DNA from 2 places in the Bifidobacterium aquikefiricola genome. Region 1 is predicted to be linked to the other one. Evidence: riboswitches for the same ligand, from Rfam matches in the RefSeq annotation. Region 1 holds a riboswitch; the other holds the start of a gene.
What was found. Region 1 has a riboswitch for fluoride ahead of QN215_RS00560 (inorganic diphosphatase). Riboswitches for the same ligand answer to the same signal wherever they lie in the genome.
Positions count from the first base shown of each region.

Region 1 (8,791 bases):
TGTCCCAGAAACCGCCCTGCTCCGCGTTCACATGGAATACGACCAGCGCATCATCCGGGGTCCGTTTCATGATGACCTCGATGCTCGGCACCAGCGGGTCGCCATGATGCAGGCCGGTGAACTTATAGATCACATCCCCGCCCTGCTCGTACACCTCCGTTCGCGTGGCATTGACAAACGCATGCGTGACGTCGGCAAGCGTGTAGCTGTGCTTCTGCGCAGACCGGGCGAACACGATTCTTGGATTCATGGGACCATCATATCACACTTTCGTGCTACAAAATGTATAAACCTATAAGAACAATAATGTTATTACACATTGATTGTTAGACGGGTTTCTATACACTTTTTCGCATGAAAAACGGCCCGGATCACCGAGCCGTGGGATTGTGTAGTAAACGTTCGTTATTTGTACCAGCTTGCGCGCAATGGATTGTTCATGAAATTGGTTGTCACACATGTGAAATTGTCAACTCACCGTGCAGCGGTGGCACGGGCCGTTCGGATGATGCAACATGTGGCCTGTTAAGCGTGCGAAACTGCAGCCCAGTAACAGTATGGCCGCTGGAATCAACCAGCGGCCATACACATGAGCGGCCTTGTTGTGCATAGCTATCTGGCCAGCGCGAAAGCGATGCGCTTGCACCCATATGGCATGGACGCAAGCGCATCCTGATCAGAGGCTCAGATGCGTGTTGCCAACTGCGGGAAGGCGTGCAGTCCCGCATATTCGACGGAGTCGCCGAGCCGTTCCTCGATCCGCAGCAGCTGATTGTACTTCGCCACACGCTCGCCACGAGCCGGAGCGCCGGACTTGAGCTGCATGGCGTTGGCGCCGACTGCAAGGTCAGCGATGGTCGCATCCGGTGTTTCGCCGGAACGATGGGACACCATGGTGGTCAATCCGTTGCGATTGGCAAGCTTGATCGCCTCGAGGGTCTCGGTCACAGTTCCTATCTGATTGAGCTTGATGAGCGTGGAGTTGGCGGTGTGCTCACTGATCGCCCGGCGTAGGAACTTCGGGTTGGTCACGAAGATATCGTCTCCCATCACCTGCACTCTGTCGCCAATCTTGGAGGTGAGCGCCTTGAAATCGTCCCATGCATTCTCATCGAATGGATCCTCGATGGAAGCAATGGGATACTCGTTAATCAGGCTCTCGTAGAATTGAGCCATGTCCTGTGCGCTGGCCTTGGAACCATCAAAGTTGTAGACGTCGTTCTCTTTGTCGTAGAACTCTGAGGCAGCGGAATCGAAGCAGATGGCAATCTGCCGACCTGGCTCATAGCCCGCCTTTTCGATGGCCTCGACCAGAAGGTCGAAGGCCTCCCTATTGGACTTGAGGTTCGGTGCGAAACCACCCTCGTCACCCAATCCGGTTTCCAACCCCTTCGCAATCAAGACTTTCTTCAAAGCATGATAGGACTCGACGTTGGCTCGCAGCGCCTCGTGATAGGAGTCAAACCCAACGGGTGTGAACATGAATTCCTGAATGTCCACGTTGGACGAGACGGCATGAACGCCGCCGTTGAGCACATTCATCGCCGTCACCGGGATGACGTGCCCATTGGTGCCACCAATGTACTGATAGAGCGGCAGATGCGCCGAGGCCGCCGAGGCATGCAGGGCAGCCAGCGATACGCCGAGTATGGCGTTGGCTCCGAGCCGAGACTTGTTCTCGGTTCCGTCCAGACGAATCAGCGTCTCATCGAGATGGCGCTGATCGGATGCATCGAGACCGGCAACCGCCTTGGCTATCTCACCGTTGACTCCGTCGACGACGGTTTGCACGCCTTTGCCGTCATATCGTTTCGCATCCCCATCACGTTTCTCGTTGGCCTCGTTCTCACCGGTCGAAGCACCGGATGGAACGGATCCAAGACCGTAAGAACCGTCCTCCAGTGTCATCTCGACTTCCAGAGTTGGATTGCCGCGCGAATCGAGAATCTCGCGTGCGTGAATATTCGAAATCTTGCTCATCATATGTTCCTTTATCTTGTGAAATTTTTTTCAAGGAGTTCACCGCCTCTATACGGTGACTTCCCGAGTCATTCATGAATTGAGACTATTTTCGGTTCGCTCTGTCGAATGCCTCAGCGATTTCCTGCTGCGCCGCTGGCAGATCAGCCCACGACAGATCGGAATCGACGTGCTTGCCTGGTTCTATCGACTTGTAGTTGGAAAAGAAATGCTTGATTTCGGCCTTCTTCCAATCACTGACATCGTCCAGACCCAGCACGCCCTCATATCGAATGTCGTCCGGCACACAGATAACCTTCGAATCAGGACCGTGCTCGTCGGTCATGACAAACAGCCCGATTGGCCGAGCATTGATCAGGCATCCCGGGAATACCGGTACCTCGTCGAGAACCAAGGCATCGAGGGGGTCGCCGTCTTCCCCCAGTGTCCCCTCGACATAGCCGTAATCGGCGGGATAGCCCATGGATGTGAACAGGGTGCGATCCAACTTGATCCTGCCTGTCTCATGGTCCATCTCATACTTGTTGCGCTCTCCCCGTGGTATCTCTACAAGGACGGACAAGGTTTTCGTTGCGCTCATATTCCTCCCATCGTTCTGGCGGAGATGTGGGAGATAAAAAAACAGACCCCTGCATCTCTGCAGAAGTCATCAGCCTAACAGCGGTTCAGACGCTCATCACGACCGCGACAAACTATCTTGGGTAACTTCATACCCATGCTCACCAATATAGCAGGCACGGTCAATCATCGTATTCGTCGGCGAGTGGAACGGTGAGAACGGCAATGTGCTGCGTGTGCGCCAGACGCACCGAAACCGACCCATTGACCCACTCCTGCAACGCAGCCAAGGCCCCACGCTCCCGGGTGCCCACCACAATCATCACGGCATCGTGCTCACGGGCGAACTCCGCAAGCTCCTTCACAGGGTCTCCCACCAGAAGATGGTAATCAGCATCAGCGCCTGCACCCCGGGCAATTTTGAGCGCATGCTCAGACAGTTGCTTCGAGTTGTCACGCTCGGTTACGCCCATGCTGTCGGGATCTAAGGGCTCGATATGCCCGTCTTCCTTGACAAGGGTGGGATCCACATAGACAAGATGAAGCTTGACAGGGGCCATTGATGCGGCCATCTCGCATGCCTTCTCGATCACCCTATCAGGCTGCCCGGGAATGATTCCGACGATAATGGACGATAAATGTGCGGTTGGATGTTGCATAACAGCCCCTGAGTTCTAGTTAGAAGTGCAACACCGCTTATGGTTGGGATTGCTGATGTTCCGACCTTTGGGAGGTGCTGCACTCACTATGAAAGCTTATCCGCATGTGACCGGGGGTGAGCGGATCAGGATTGAGATGCTGCGTTTCGGGGATCATGAGACGATCCGGCAGGTGGCCCGCCAGCTGCATCGTTCCGCCTCCACGATCAGCCGGGAGCTCAGGCGTGGCCTGTGGTTCGCGTCCAACGAGAACGAGTCGTACCGGCCCTACCATCCCGGGCGGTTGAAGACGGGGGCGTGGACGGCTGGCCCGTTCTATTCGGCGTTGACCGCGCAGCGCAAGGCCGAGGCACGTTCGCGCAGGCCGAGGAAGCCCAGGCGCATGATGGACGCGCGCCTGCACGCGTGGGTGGCGGACGCGTTGACGCGTAGCTGGACGCCCGAGCTGATCGAGGGCCGGTTGAAACTGGAGTATCCGGCTGACCCGTCGATGCGGATCAGCCACGAGTGCCTCTACCAGTGGATCTACCAGGGGCATGCGGACGGCGAGGATTGGCGGCGCTACCTGCCCCGGGCCAAACGCCACCGCACCAGACGGGCGGGCCGCAGGGCCGGGCGTGTGACGATCCCGATGCGCGTGCCACTCGCCCTGCGTCCCAAGGTCGTGGACCACCGAGGTTCGTTCGGCCACTACGAATCCGACACGGTCATCGGTTCGGCTCCCTCGAAGCGGTGCGTCGACACGCAGGTCGAACGCAAAACCAGAAAGCTGTTCGCCCGCCTCATCGAATCCAAAAGCGCACCGGCGACCGCCAGGGCCGAATACGCGATCTACAGCCACATCCCCGCAGCGGCGCGCATCGACCGGACCTGGGACAACGGGTCCGAATCCGCGTTGCACCGGCTCGTGGACGAGGCCCTGGGCATGCTCACCTACTACGCCGACCCATACTCGCCCTGGCAGCGCGCCAGCAGCGAGAACCGCAACGGCATGATCCGCCGCTACCTGCCCAAACACACCAGCCTGAAGAACCTGACCCAAACCGAACTCGACGACATCGTCACCGAGATCAACGACACCCCCATGAAACTCCTGGACTACCACACGCCCAACGAAGCATGGCAAGAGGAAATATCCAAACTCGGCCTATCATCAAACCAGACCAGCCAACAAGCCAAACATTGCACTTGCAAATAGAATCCAGCGTTGAAGCTTGCAGTCAGTGGTGATGATAGAGTCTGAATTGTGACGCGCCGAACTGGCCTCCTGGGCGCAAAAACGGCAGGCCGATGAGTAAACCCCGTTATCCGCGCCGATACGATAGGGCATCGGCGCTCAGGCTGGTCATTCTGATGATGGCTCTGCTCGGAGATGTTCATGAGTTTGATGCAAGGGGCAGGATGTAGCATGCATACGATTAGCGGGCGTCGGCGATGTGCTTGAGGATGTCGATCTGTCGTTTGAATGCCCGCCGCCCCTCGTCGGTAGCGCTGATTTCGGTGAGTATGCGTCTGCCGCGGGCAATCTTGCTGACGTTGATATATCCAGCGTTTTCGAGGATGGTGACCTGTTTACTCAGTGTTTGTGGAGTGGTCTGCGCGGCTCTGCGAATGTCCGCGAAGCCGACCGCGTCAGCTTGGTTGATCAGCGACATAATCGTGAATCTCAGTGGTGAGAGAATGATTCTGTCCCAATCTTGCAGATCGTCTGAGAGATTCATGCGGTTCGCTTACTTGCTAGGAGTCGAACCGCGAAGATTAGACGGCAGGCACAGCCGACGGCGCAGATGATCCCTGCCACCAACGCCATCCAACCTAGACCCCTGCTCCCTGTCGAGCTGAACGACGCGGGTAGACCGGCACTCGACGCCGCCGCGCCCAGCAGCACGCAGCCTATCGCTAGGAGTACGTTTCTCCAACCCAACACGATACGCTCGAGATGCTTGCTGCCACGGGGCAGAATGTGACGGTGATTGCGTTCGCTGCGTACCGCGAAAAACGACAGCAGCACCGCACATATGCCGAGGAAAATGATGCCGTTCCAGGACCATGAGACAGACCACCACGCACCGAGCGTCAGGAACAATAGGACTTGGACGCTCGAGACCCAGGCGACCGTCCATCCGTACGACCGGATCTCCCGGTACGGCATGAAGCCACTGGCATCACCGCTGTGCTTGAGGAGTTCCCTCGCCTCTGCCGGTGTCGCTGTGCTGATGTCGTGGGTGTCGTCATCGGTTGTAATATCGTTAATAGTATCCATGTTGGCAAGTATACACGATTCTGTTATTGGTGCAAAGTAAGGTACGGTTCTTAATCGAGAACTTGATGAGGGGGTTTCTCGTCAACCGTTGTTGGAAGAAAGAGGTTCATGCATATGTTGCGTTCAATTTATCGTGTGGGAACAGTGTTGTTCTCCTTCGCCCTGGCCTTAGTTTTCGTCATGGCAGGATCAGAACTGCATGCCCAAGCGGCAGAGCCTGCAACGCAGGTTAAACAAGTATCGACATCCACCGAACCCACCGCTGGAGGCTATGTGCTCTCGTATTCGGACAATGAGGCGACCCGTTCGGCGACGGCGACTTTGAAGATCGGAACCAAGTACACCTTGGCATTGAGATCTCCGGACGTCCTCGTCATCAAAGACGGCCAAGACAAGACCATCGAAAGCCTTGCATCGTACAAGCAACAGCTCGAACAACGTTACCCCGAGGTCGCGGTTGGTGCGTGGATTCTGGCAACAGACCATGAGGCCACGATTACTATTTCTCAAAAACCGACGGCGACTGGGTTATATGGTGAGGAAAAAATCAGCGCCCCAAGTAAGGCATGGTACAACTGCATGGCCAATCACGGTATCGACGGGGGCATTGGCCGGTGCTGTGGCCGGATGTGGCGCGTCAGCAGAAATTGGCTGCATCGAAGGCGTAGCCCCCGAGCGGTCTGTTCGGTGCGGTTGGCGGAATCGTTACAGGAGTGTGGGACTGCAGAGGCAAGTGGTGAACTGCAATCATAAACCTTCGTTTGCTCTATGATCGAGGCACTCCGACTGAGGAGATTAGACAGATTCTCTAAGTTAGATTCAAATCGTTTTGAATTTCTGGTCTCACAATTAACGTCTCGGCGTGACCGTCTGAATAGGAGAAGCGACAAATGTTGATACTGGTCTAACGGTTCTTCTTAAATACGATCATGACTGCATCCATAGATGGATGCAGTTGACCGATGACTTCTGATGAGCGTTGCAAGCTTTTAAACGCTGCGATTCCTAATATCTTCAGATCGATCTTGATGCATCCAGCAGGCGACGGACGTGACGATGATCGGCGGAAAGCGCTAAGTCTACTGTGTTCTGTTTGGTAATTTATTCATTGATGCCATATAAGAGTTTGAGTTTGCTGGCGTTAAGTTCATTCTGTCTTTATGAGTCGGCTCCTACTGGAATCTAAATACCTTATTGAGGAATGATTTATTGTCCTCAATGGCACATGGAGCACGAAGTTGTCGTGTATCCAAATTCCGCTCTAACAGCTAGACGATACGAAACCGATTGATGACCATTTCAGCGTTGGGAGATGAGCAATGACTTAGAGGAGGTGACAGTATCTCATGCTCAGATCGACGATGATGCACTTGATATGCCTGCTATCAGAAAGAAAATCGTAACCCTCAAGGTAAACAATAATGGCTTGGACTGCCGGCCTGTATACGTCGCCATGAGACTGTGAGATTCTGTATAACAACAAATAAATCATATGTGACGACCAGTTGACCGGGATTTATCAAGGCTCAGATTCTCTGGAAGTCGTTTATAGGAATCCCAACCACTGTGTGGACAACATTCCCTGTCGCCTCCCACAGCACTAATCGAGTTTGTTCTTGGACTGATTCTCCAGTCTCCGCCACCCCCCTTACAAGCCCATGATTACCGGTGTATACACGCGGTCTGGCCAGAAAGAACTGACTACACTGGATTTCCGGATGCGATTTGCTTCACATATGAATTATGCAGCCTGTTCGATGCTCTCAAAGGATGGCTGCTGCAACAGCCACTCCTTGAGAACCATCACATGGTTGTGCTCGGTATCCTTTGCCGCGTACAACAGCAATATGTCCTGATCGCGAATGATGTGCGAACAATTACGAGCAAATTCAGCCGCCTCGTCGCTCGCATCCAATTCACTCATATAGCGGTTACGGAACTCTTCGAACCTCTCGGCCTTATGCCCAAACCATGTACGCAGCGGTGTTGAAGGAGTAACCTCCTTCGCCCACAAATCCAAGCGAAGCCTATCTTTCTTCATGCCACGCGGCCATAGACGATCGACAAGTATGCGATACCCCTGTGTATCCGGATCCAAGGAATAGACTCGCATCATAATCATCGAATGCTTCATGTTTCACACTCCCCTGATGACCGTTATAACCATCACGCACTGACAAATCGCTTACGCCCCCAACGCTTGTCAGCAACCATGAGAGGACGCGTGCCTAGTCGCTCGTTTCCTTGGCGTCTCGCGCCGGAGTGATCATCGTCAGCATCATGACGGAGGCCTCGACAGCCTCCACCGCATGCGGCAGACGCGTCGGGAAATACGCCAAGCCACCAGGTACCAGATCGACCGTTTTGCCCGACGCGGTAACCTTCAGATGGCCGGACCCGGCCTGTACGAACACCGGCATCGCTGCGGTATGCTCACTCAGAACCTGCCCCGCATCGAAGGAGAACAGCACGACATTGCCGCCAGCATGCTCCATGATCGTGCGAGACACCGTGGCCTCGTCCTGAACCTTGACCAATGACGAGACATCGCCAATGAATCCAAGCCCCCCCGTCTCACCGTGCTCATCAGACATTATATTTCCCTTTCGGTATTAGCGTGCTCTTATTCTCGTGACGGATAATCCTTCACCCCAGCTTATGGGCGACGATGGCTATGCCATTGATATGCTTCTTGTATTTGGTGAAAGTACGCTTCATAGTGAGAACCCGACTTCTCGCCTGACTGTCCTTGAGGAGGTTCTTCACAATGCGCAACACCCCAATGATTCCTTCATCCGCGATATTGCGTTTCATGTTCAGCAAGGCCATCGGTGCCGCATCAACCCAGTCAACCTCGAAACCGGCATCCTTCAGTAATGCCGTCCACTCGGCTGCGGTCAACGGCCTCGCACTCACCTTGATGGACTGAGCCAGTTCCTTGCGGATGGCATTCTTCACCTTCGTGTCCAAGGTGTCGGGCTGCAGCCCGAGCTCATGAATGGCATAGCGCCCACCTGGACGCAGCAGGCGGGCGGCCTCGGCAATGATCTTCTGCCTGCCACGGTCGGACTGCATTGTCAGCATTGCCTCGCCCACGACCACGTCGGCGCTTGCCTCGGGCAGACCGGTATCGCTGGCATTCGCCGTGATGCAATGCCCTCTACCAGCGACGATCTGGCCGACGATTGCAGCCGCCTTGGGATCCTCATCGACGCCAATATAACTGGCCGGCGAGTGCCCCAGGATCTCCGTCGCGGTGCGACCAAGACCCGGAGCAAATTCGACCACATCACCACCTTCCGCCTTGGCATGGTCAAGCATATGCTGTGTC
Region 1 is NZ_CP129674.1:129,554-138,344, forward strand. It holds gene QN215_RS00550 (hypothetical protein) at 1-250, opposite strand, end outside; gene eno (phosphopyruvate hydratase) at 685-1,980, opposite strand; gene QN215_RS00560 (inorganic diphosphatase) at 2,066-2,560, opposite strand; fluoride riboswitch at 2,614-2,704, opposite strand; gene QN215_RS00565 (universal stress protein) at 2,721-3,197, opposite strand; gene QN215_RS00570 (IS30 family transposase) at 3,286-4,395, shown strand; gene QN215_RS00575 (transcriptional regulator) at 4,616-4,918, opposite strand; gene QN215_RS00580 (hypothetical protein) at 4,915-5,460, opposite strand; gene QN215_RS00585 (hypothetical protein) at 5,575-6,213, shown strand; gene QN215_RS00590 (DUF488 domain-containing protein) at 7,202-7,594, opposite strand; gene QN215_RS00595 (cupin domain-containing protein) at 7,689-8,054, opposite strand; gene QN215_RS00600 (class I SAM-dependent methyltransferase) at 8,107-8,791, opposite strand, start outside.

Region 2 (8,791 bases), 450 kb from region 1:
CTGGTTTGATAGTTGACTTTCTGGGTGCGGCACCGGGAATTCTTTCTGCACGATGGTCCGGCGTGCATGGCAATGATGAGGCGAATCTGCAACTGCTTCTTGCGCAACTGAAGGATATTCCCGATTCCAAGCGTGCAGCCCGTTTCGTGTGTGCCATGGCCTTGGTGATTCCTGCGTCGGGAGCCAGCAGCGAAACATATGAGCATGTTGAATATGGAATCATGAAGGGACGCATCAATCACACTCCGGTGGGGGAGCATGGTTTTGGGTATGATCCTATTTTCGTCCCCGATGATCAGCCGGGGCAGGCGCGTGCGGGCGAAAAAGACGAAAAGCTCACATCGGCGCAAATGTCGGCTCAGCAGAAGAACGCGATATCCCATCGCGGGCAGGCCATACGAAATATCGTCCCGTTCATCGATGACAAGCTGCTGAAATAAGGTCATAAGCCCAAAAGCTGCCGTAGTTGTTATTGTGATTGCGAGTTTTGCGGCAATTTCCAAGTATAAAAGTCGATTCGGGGCAAAATAAGGACCCTAAAAAGCCAAAAACCGTCATTGATACTTTGAAATTGCCGCAAAACTCGTAGTCTTGGTGAAAAATGCGGTCAATCAGACTGAAATGAACTCGTTCAGTATCGTTATCAGCATCAGTGAGAGGATTCCGGTGCTGGCGAGGGTGAAGCCAGCGAGCTTCGCGTTGCCAAGAACTCGATCCGTAAAAAGCGTGCTGAACACTGCGGTTGGAGCGAGGCATACCAGTACCACCGCCTTTCTGACCAGTGGCTCGAACGGCAGAAGATACCAAGCCGCGAAACCGAGCACTATGCCAAACAGCAGTTTCCATCCAATAACCGAGCACACGGATTTCAAATCTTCGACGGATGCCGGAAGATCCATCAGCATGCCAACCATCAGCATCGAGCAGAAACCATTGGCATTGGCGACAGGTCCGAAAAAATTCGCAAACCACCCAGGCAAATGCACCCCAATGACCATAAGTAACACCATCACGACATAGGTGTCGAAGGGGACTGAAGTATAGAAGCTGCGCAGCACATTGCGAACCGTAGCCCTCCGGCGCAGACCTCGGGCATGGCGGTCAGTGAGCCGGTGATAGGGGAGCTTGGCAACGTTGCCAACATTATTCAAATTCACATGACCCTGTTGAGGAATATGCAGAAGCGCCGTGGTCATCACGTACATGCCCGCACACATCATCAGAGAGTTGCCGATATCAAACATGATAACCGACATGCTCGCTCCCTGCCCCAACAACGCGGTGATGACTGGAAGGCAGAAATTGCCGACATTCATGCCGCAGCCGTTGAGCATCATGAAGACGCGGTTGCGAATCTGCATGTGACGAGAAGTCGCAAAGATCGTCAGTAGCGGGATCAAGCTTGACATGACGCCAAACAGCGAGATCCAGAGCATGTTGAGATGATGGTCGCTGGTCGCGAATGAATAGATGATTGCACAGGGAAGCGTGAAGTCAAAAACGACGCCTTCCATGACCTTGTAATCGTTGGGACCAAATATGCGCGCACGCTTGAGCCCATAGCCGCCGAGCAGCACAGCTAACAATGCAAGCGCCTGTATGACTCCCGACACAATCTCTCCTCATTGCTTGGTCTGAGGACCATTCTTCAACTATTGAGAGACTTTCTTAAGTTTCGTCCATCCCGCAATACAACAAACCGCTCCGAACCAGTTGCGTGAATCCGCAATAACTGGTCGAGAGCGGTTTGCATCCATCACCAGCCAGGTGATGAGCCATGACTTCATAACATCTCATACGTGAATTCGAACAGTAGCCGAGCCCACGCAAAGTTTGTAAGAAGAGGCACGGCTATGGAAGGACTACTCGATGGGCTTGCCGGCGTTTGCGCCAGGTGCAAGGCTATCGATGCGGGTGATTTCCATGATGGGAACGGTAACGGGGTGCTTGGTTCCATGTTCGTCAGCGAAGGCGACCGCCTTGTTGAACACATCATCATCGCTATGCAAGGTCACAGGACCGTGGAAGCGGAAACCGACCTTCTTGGCGGTATCGACGACCATGACGATCAGGCGGCCATTGTCTGTGATGTTGCGGTAATGCTGACCTGCAGTGCGCTCATAATATCCAATGTGATTGTCGTCAACGACGTGAATGGACATCTTTGGTCCAATATCTGGATTGCCATCGTGATCAACGGTTGCGATGAAGGCAACGCCATCATCGATCATATGCTTCATTTCATCGGTAAGTTTGGCCATGAATACTCCTCAACTAGCGTGTCAGTTTTCAAAAGAAGATTCTAAGCTCCGATATGCCTACTGACCACTCATTCACCCTGAGAACAATATGGCATAGGTCACATTTCCCTATGCATGGGTGTGTTCGCCAAGGCTATGTGATGCTCCTTGAAGCAGTCGCATAAGTCCGTGAGTCTGGCCACGGAGTCGCGCTTTATAAGAGAAGGTCAGTCCTGCAGCTCGTATCCTTCTCCATCCTGATGCCATTGGCTTCCGGGATGAGAGGCCAGAATGAAGATGCCCTCGACTATCGTCCAGATTTCCACTGCAACCGCACCGATGCCGAAGGTCAGAACGCTGATGAGCAGCTGTGCGACTGCACGTCCGGTTCTTCCCAGATAGAAGTTATGGACGCCAAATACTCCAAAGAAGATAGCGAGAAGCCCGGCAACGATCTTCGACTTTGTTGAGATTCGTGCACCGTATGGGTTGGCCTGCCAGTTCGGTTGTCCGTATGCGTTGTATCCGGGGTTCTGTCCGGCCTGCACGTATGGATTCTGCTGGGCATACTGGGCGTTCTGGGCATATGGCGCATGCTGGTTGTTCTGACCATAGTATGGCCCGGCTCCTGCTGGATTGGATGCCTGATACTGGGAATTCGGGCTCCCGGGCGCATAGGGACCCTGCTGCCCAGCATAGGCATTCGGGTTTGAGTAGCTGCCTTGCCCGCCATATCCGTTCTGTCCCTGCGGTTGTGTGTTATTGCTTGACTGATTGATGTCATCTTCATCATGTGGTGCGGATTGATTGGTCATCATGCTCCTGTCGCTGAAATCGTGGTGATCTAACTGTTGTGAATATCTGACTCTACGATATCAACATCGACGATCTGTCGCACGCTACGTTCTTGCAAGAAGCGACCACATGCGTATCATGGTTGCGTCTGGAGGAGATATGAGAATGTGGAGCGTAACCCCCGCTGCCCTCGATGTCAAGGCATTGGTGGCGTGCTGGAGAGAATCCCTGCTGGCTCAGGCTGTATTGCTGGGGAAAACCAAGGGATATGTGCATCATCCGCAGCTCACCCGCTTTCGAGAGACGGCGGACTCCACGGTAGCCATTGCGACGTTCCTTGCTTACATTGCCGATGAGGCAGATAGGCGTGGCTACCATTTCAACCGGGAACGCATTGTTGAGACACCGAATCCACAGATGTCGATTGATGTTTCCGATGAACAGCTGGCCTATGAATGGCGATTGCTCATGGTCAAGGAATCGCAGCGAGATGCAAAGGCGTATCGCAACATGGTCGCCATGCCAGTCGGCAGCAACCCGCTGTTCCATGTGGTTCAGGGGGCGATTGCCCCATGGGAGCATGTCTTGGATCTGAACGCTCTGGATGGGCTTGGCGTTCTCGCCAGCTCTGAGCAGCACTGAGCAGCTCTGAGCAGCACCGAGTGGCACTGAGCAGCACTGAGTGGAGCGGCCGCGCCAAGCTTCGCAGACAATGCTGAGACAGACAATGCTGAGACAGACAACGGCGACACCGGTGAAGCGGCAATCAGATACGATTGCAAGGTGAGCACAATCGGACTTCTGTGAGTGCTGCATTGCATTCATTGCCACCAAAGGGCCGGATTCTTTGCCCACATTCACCACAGTTGAAGGAATTTCAATGATTTCAAGGGCACTGCGAGTAATCGCCAGAAGTGTGAAGCGCCTGGATGCGAGTGATGTCGGTGCGGGCATCGTATTGCTCGTTGCTGCAGTGGCTGCGCTTGTGGTTGCGAACTCTCCTCTGCGCAATTTCTACGACAATCTTGGCTCCTTCACATTCGGATTCAGTGCCTTGGGTGTGCAGTTGCAGCTCAGGGAATGGGTTACCGATGGGCTGCTTGCAGTGTTTTTCTTCACTGTCGGCCTTGATCTGAAGGAAGAATGTACTTCAGGAATCTTGTGTGATCCTAAGGTTGCGATTCTGCCAGTTGCTGCCGCATGTGGCGGAGTGGTCTGTCCGGCGGTTATATATGTGCTTGCGATCATGCCAATCGGTGGAGAGGCAATGCAGGGATGGGCCATACCTACGGCTACGGATATTGCCTTTGCCGTTTCGATTCTTGCCATGGTCGGCAGGGGTCTGCCACATCAGTTGCGCACATTCTTACTGACCTTGGCCGTTGTTGACGATTTGATTGGCATCACCATCATTGCTGTCTACTACACGGCGGGCATTCATGTATTGCCCTTGCTGCTGGCATTGGGTGCGCTCGCGCTATTCGCGTTCCTGCTCAGGAAGGGCATCTCGTCGCCGTTCATTGCTTTTCCACTGGCAGTGATCGCTTGGATGCTCGTGCATGCTTCAGGGATTCATCCAACTATTTGCGGCGTGGCACTGGGACTATGCGTTCCTGCAAGTGCACCGTGGAAGGGTCATGATTCGATGGCTGGAATGCTGGCGAGAAAGCTTGCACCCTATTCGAAGCTGCTGATTGTCCCGATCTTCGCTTTCTTCTCGACGGGTGTCAATGTAGACGGTTGGGCTGGACTGGCATTGCGGCTTCAAGAACCTGTGACGCTTGCAATCGTGGTTGCCTTGACTTTGGGCAAGATGCTTGGCATAACGGGGACCACATTTCTGCTCACCCGGCTGCCGGTGCTCTCGTTGCCGAAAGGTTTGCGCTGGTCGGAGATGATAGGCATGGGATTCGTTGCAGGGATTGGTTTCACGGTTTCCATGCTGATTGGCGAGCTTGCCTTTGGCGCGCACAGCAGCATAGATGATGATTCCAAGATCGGGATACTTGTTGGATCGCTGCTGTCGGCTTCAATTGGTGCTCTGATCCTGCACGCATGCGCACAGCACAGGCGAAGGAAGGCATACGAGGCAACGCTTCTTCAGTCAGGGCGGGGCACGAGAGATGCTCAGCGCATGCATGATGCATGACGCATGATGCATGACGCATGATGCATGATTGCTTTTCGGCAACACAGGTGCCGGCCGACACAATTTGTTCTCTCAGCCACAAAGCCTGATTGTGATGAAGCATGGCGTAATCTATGATTTGTGGAATTCGACTAGCAATAGTGAGGAATGATCGTTTTATGGCGAGCAGCACGCGCGGGACATATCACAAGGGTGAGGCCAGAAGAAAGCAGATTCTTGACGAGGCCCTGAACATTGTTGCCGTCGAAGGGTTCGATCAGACAACGTTATCGAAGATTTCGAAGGCTGTGGGGATCACTGAGGCCGGTGTGCTTCATTACTTCGATTCGATTGATGATCTGCTCGTCCAGGTGCTGCGTGAACGAGATGCGACGGATTTGGCTGCGAGCAGGCTTATTCCAGAGAATCTGAAGGATCCTGTGACTGTTCAGCCGGAGAGTGACGATAACCCGGTGAGTCATGCGCTCGCCATCATAGCGCACAATCAGAAGACACCAGGGCTTGTCGAGTTGTATGCACACATGTCAGTCAAGGCCGCAGACCCTGAGAGCTGTGCCTATAAGTATTTCAAGGAGCGGGGAACAATCGAACGTGCTCTGGTCGGTCAGACCGTTGCCACGCTCTATGCTTCCCATCGTGTTGCGCCACTGGTTCCTCCAGAGGATGTTGCACGCTTGCTGCAAGCCCTGCTGGATGGGTTGCAGATCCAATGGCTTCTGGAAAACGATCTTGATATGGAATGTTTGGCTCAAAAAGCTATCTTCGCCATGCTCGATCTGCCTATCCCGTCATCGACAGATGCCTCAACGGAGCAGGCTCCGGAGCAGACTCCAAGCAGTGGCTGAGGGAATGCAGATATTATGCAGGTATTACAGGGAGCCGCACCATATGCCAAGGATTCCTGCACCAAGGCAGATCATGAGCATCCCCCCAGTATGGACGAGCACGCGCAGAGGATGCTGGTGCTGAATGAGACGGTATCCTTCGACGCTGGCCGTGGAGAAGGTGGAGTATCCACCAAGCAAACCGGTGCCCAGTATGAATCTGATGGTCTGTGCATCCGCTGCATTCCACGATGACACCCATCCCGTGAGCAGCCCAAGGAGCAGACATGCTGATATGTTCACCGCGATGGTTCCCAGTGGAAAGTTCAGCCGGTTGCGCTTGTTCACCGTGGAGTCCACAAGAAATCTGCAGACGGCTCCCACGCCTCCACACAGTGCCATGAAGGTGAATGTCAGCACGGATTGTGTGTTCATCGGTTATCGCCAACCTTTCGACTGAATTGGCGGACGCAAAGCGACGCAAGTTTGACCCCGCATCCAGCGAAGACCAAGCCAAGGATGATGCTTACTGCCGCATATGACAGTCCAACGAGCAGATGTGCCCCCAGAAGCCTCGTGTCTGTCTCGAGAATGAAGGTCCCATAGGTGGTAAAACCGCCGATGACACCGGTTCCGGCGAAGAGACGGAATGTCTGACGAGCGCCGACATCGTTGCCGGTGCCTGCAAGATACTCAAGAAGGAATCCCAACAGCGCTGCACCAACCATGTTGATGCAGAATGTCACCCATGGCCATGTCCAGTTCGAAGACTGCATTTCGCTTAACGCTGCTCGTATCGCAGTGCCTATCACGCCTCCGACGAATACTGCCGGAGCGGCATGGAGCCGTGGATGCTTCTTGCCGAAGCTGTGTTCTGGATCATCATGTGTGTCTTGCAAACTGTTTCTCCCTCGCATGTGGGTAGAGCATCTGAGCTTGGACGGCCGGCGAACCGAGCACTACCCGTAACGTAGGAACTATCAGCATGTGCGGTTCAGATGACGGGAATCTCATGGAGACCTGTCATCTCGGCGGGTTCCATCGCCAGAAGACAATACGACAAGGTGAGAGTATACCATCAGCATTCACATAGTTGAGTGATATCGTGTTGTCAGGCGATGGAGCCCGCCTGAATCCGTCGATTCAAACCGCTTGTATGCTGATAGCCCCTGCCAAGAGACAAGCATAAGGAGAAATACTATGCATGATGCTAGCGCAGGTTCATCTTCGATAGTTGTTGGAGTCATCCCCGGACAGCCTGATCGGGTCGTGGAAGAGGCATGTCGGATGGCGGGCTCGATGTCAGCTTCGATGCTGTATCTCGTATACGTGAATTCCACGCTGACCGAGGAAAACGGCCACATGGTGCCTTTGGATTCTGACAGCATGAGCGAGACATGGCGTGACGACTCGGCGCGACTTTCTGAACATGTGCTCGGCATCGCCCAAGATGCTGGCGTCACAGCGCAATACCAGCTTCTGGCAGGGGATCCGGCGAAGGAGCTTGCTAAGTTTGCGCACAGCCACAATGCTTCGATGATTGTGGTTGGCACTCGGGAGAGGGGTGCTTTGGCAGCATTGCAGGAGTGGGCCAACGGTTCGGTTTCATTGCGCCTGTCGCACACTCAAAGCATTGCTGTTCTTACCGTTCCGCTTGCAGACCAATATAAGAGTTGACATTCTCTGCTACACTGATCCTCGTGGGTATGAAGTTACCCTGAGACTTCTCAGCACAGCGGCGTTGAGAGTCCGAACCGCCATAAGGCTGATGACTTCTGCAGAGATGCAGGAGTCTGTTTTTTTACCTCCTCATCTGTGCACAACACGTTTGCACAACGAGTTTGCGCAACGAGAGGAGGAACATGAGCGATACGAAACGCTTGTCCGTCCTTGTGGAAATACCACGGGGACAGCGCAACAAGTATGAGATGGATCATGCAACAGGCAGAATCAAGTTGGATAGAACGTTGTTCACATCCATGGGGTATCCCGCAGATTATGGCTACATCGAGAATACCTTGGGGGAAGACGGCGATCCTCTTGACGCTCTGGTGCTCGACGAGGTTCCGGTATTCCCTGGCTGTCTGATTGATGTCCGTCCCGTCGCGATGTTCGTCATGACCGATGAGCACGGGCCTGATCCGAAGATCATCTGCGTGCCGGATGATGTCAGATATGACGGCGTGCGGGATCTGAACGACATTAGTTCGTGGAAGAAGGCAGAGATTCAGCATTTCTTTTCGAATTACAAATCGATAGAGCCAGGCAAGCATGTCGACGCTCACATGCTCTGGTCTAATCTCACCACTGCGCAGCATGAAATTGCTGACGCGTTCGACAGGGCGAGTCAGCACCATTTCAATTCATGAGCGGTGCGGCGACGCGGCACATTGTTGCCTCGAAGCAGTCGAATCCTATGAACGACCATGTTTCACAAGAACGAAGGAAGACTATTATGAGTAAGATTTCGAATATTCACGCACGCGAGATTCTTGATTCTCGTGGCAATCCAACCCTGGAAGTCGACATGCTTCTGGAGGATGGTTCATATGGCCTCGGATCTGTTCCTTCCGGCGCTTCGACCGGGGAGAACGAGGCCAATGAGAAGCGTGATGGTGATGCCAAGCGCTACGACGGCAAGGGTGTGCGAACTGTTGTCGATGGAGTGAACGGTGAGATAGCCAAGGCGGTGGTCGGGCTTGACGCGTCTGATCAACGGCTTGTGGATGAGACGCTGATTCATCTGGATGGAACCGATAACAAGTCTCGGCTTGGTGCCAACG
Region 2 is NZ_CP129674.1:580,121-588,911, forward strand. It holds gene rdgB (RdgB/HAM1 family non-canonical purine NTP pyrophosphatase) at 1-440, shown strand, start outside; gene QN215_RS02475 (AEC family transporter) at 612-1,613, opposite strand; gene QN215_RS02480 (pyridoxamine 5'-phosphate oxidase family protein) at 1,863-2,261, opposite strand; gene QN215_RS02485 (TM2 domain-containing protein) at 2,468-3,058, opposite strand; gene QN215_RS02490 (pyrimidine dimer DNA glycosylase/endonuclease V) at 3,201-3,677, shown strand; gene nhaA (Na+/H+ antiporter NhaA) at 3,916-5,184, shown strand; gene QN215_RS02500 (TetR/AcrR family transcriptional regulator) at 5,343-6,029, shown strand; gene QN215_RS02505 (CrcB family protein) at 6,054-6,443, opposite strand; gene QN215_RS02510 (CrcB family protein) at 6,440-6,907, opposite strand; fluoride riboswitch at 6,973-7,063, opposite strand; fluoride riboswitch at 7,114-7,187, shown strand; gene QN215_RS02515 (universal stress protein) at 7,209-7,685, shown strand; fluoride riboswitch at 7,702-7,793, shown strand; gene QN215_RS02520 (inorganic diphosphatase) at 7,871-8,377, shown strand; gene eno (phosphopyruvate hydratase) at 8,464-8,791, shown strand, end outside.
Region 2: linked by a shared signal. The riboswitch ahead of QN215_RS02520 (inorganic diphosphatase) and the one ahead of QN215_RS00560 (inorganic diphosphatase) in region 1 are both predicted to bind fluoride.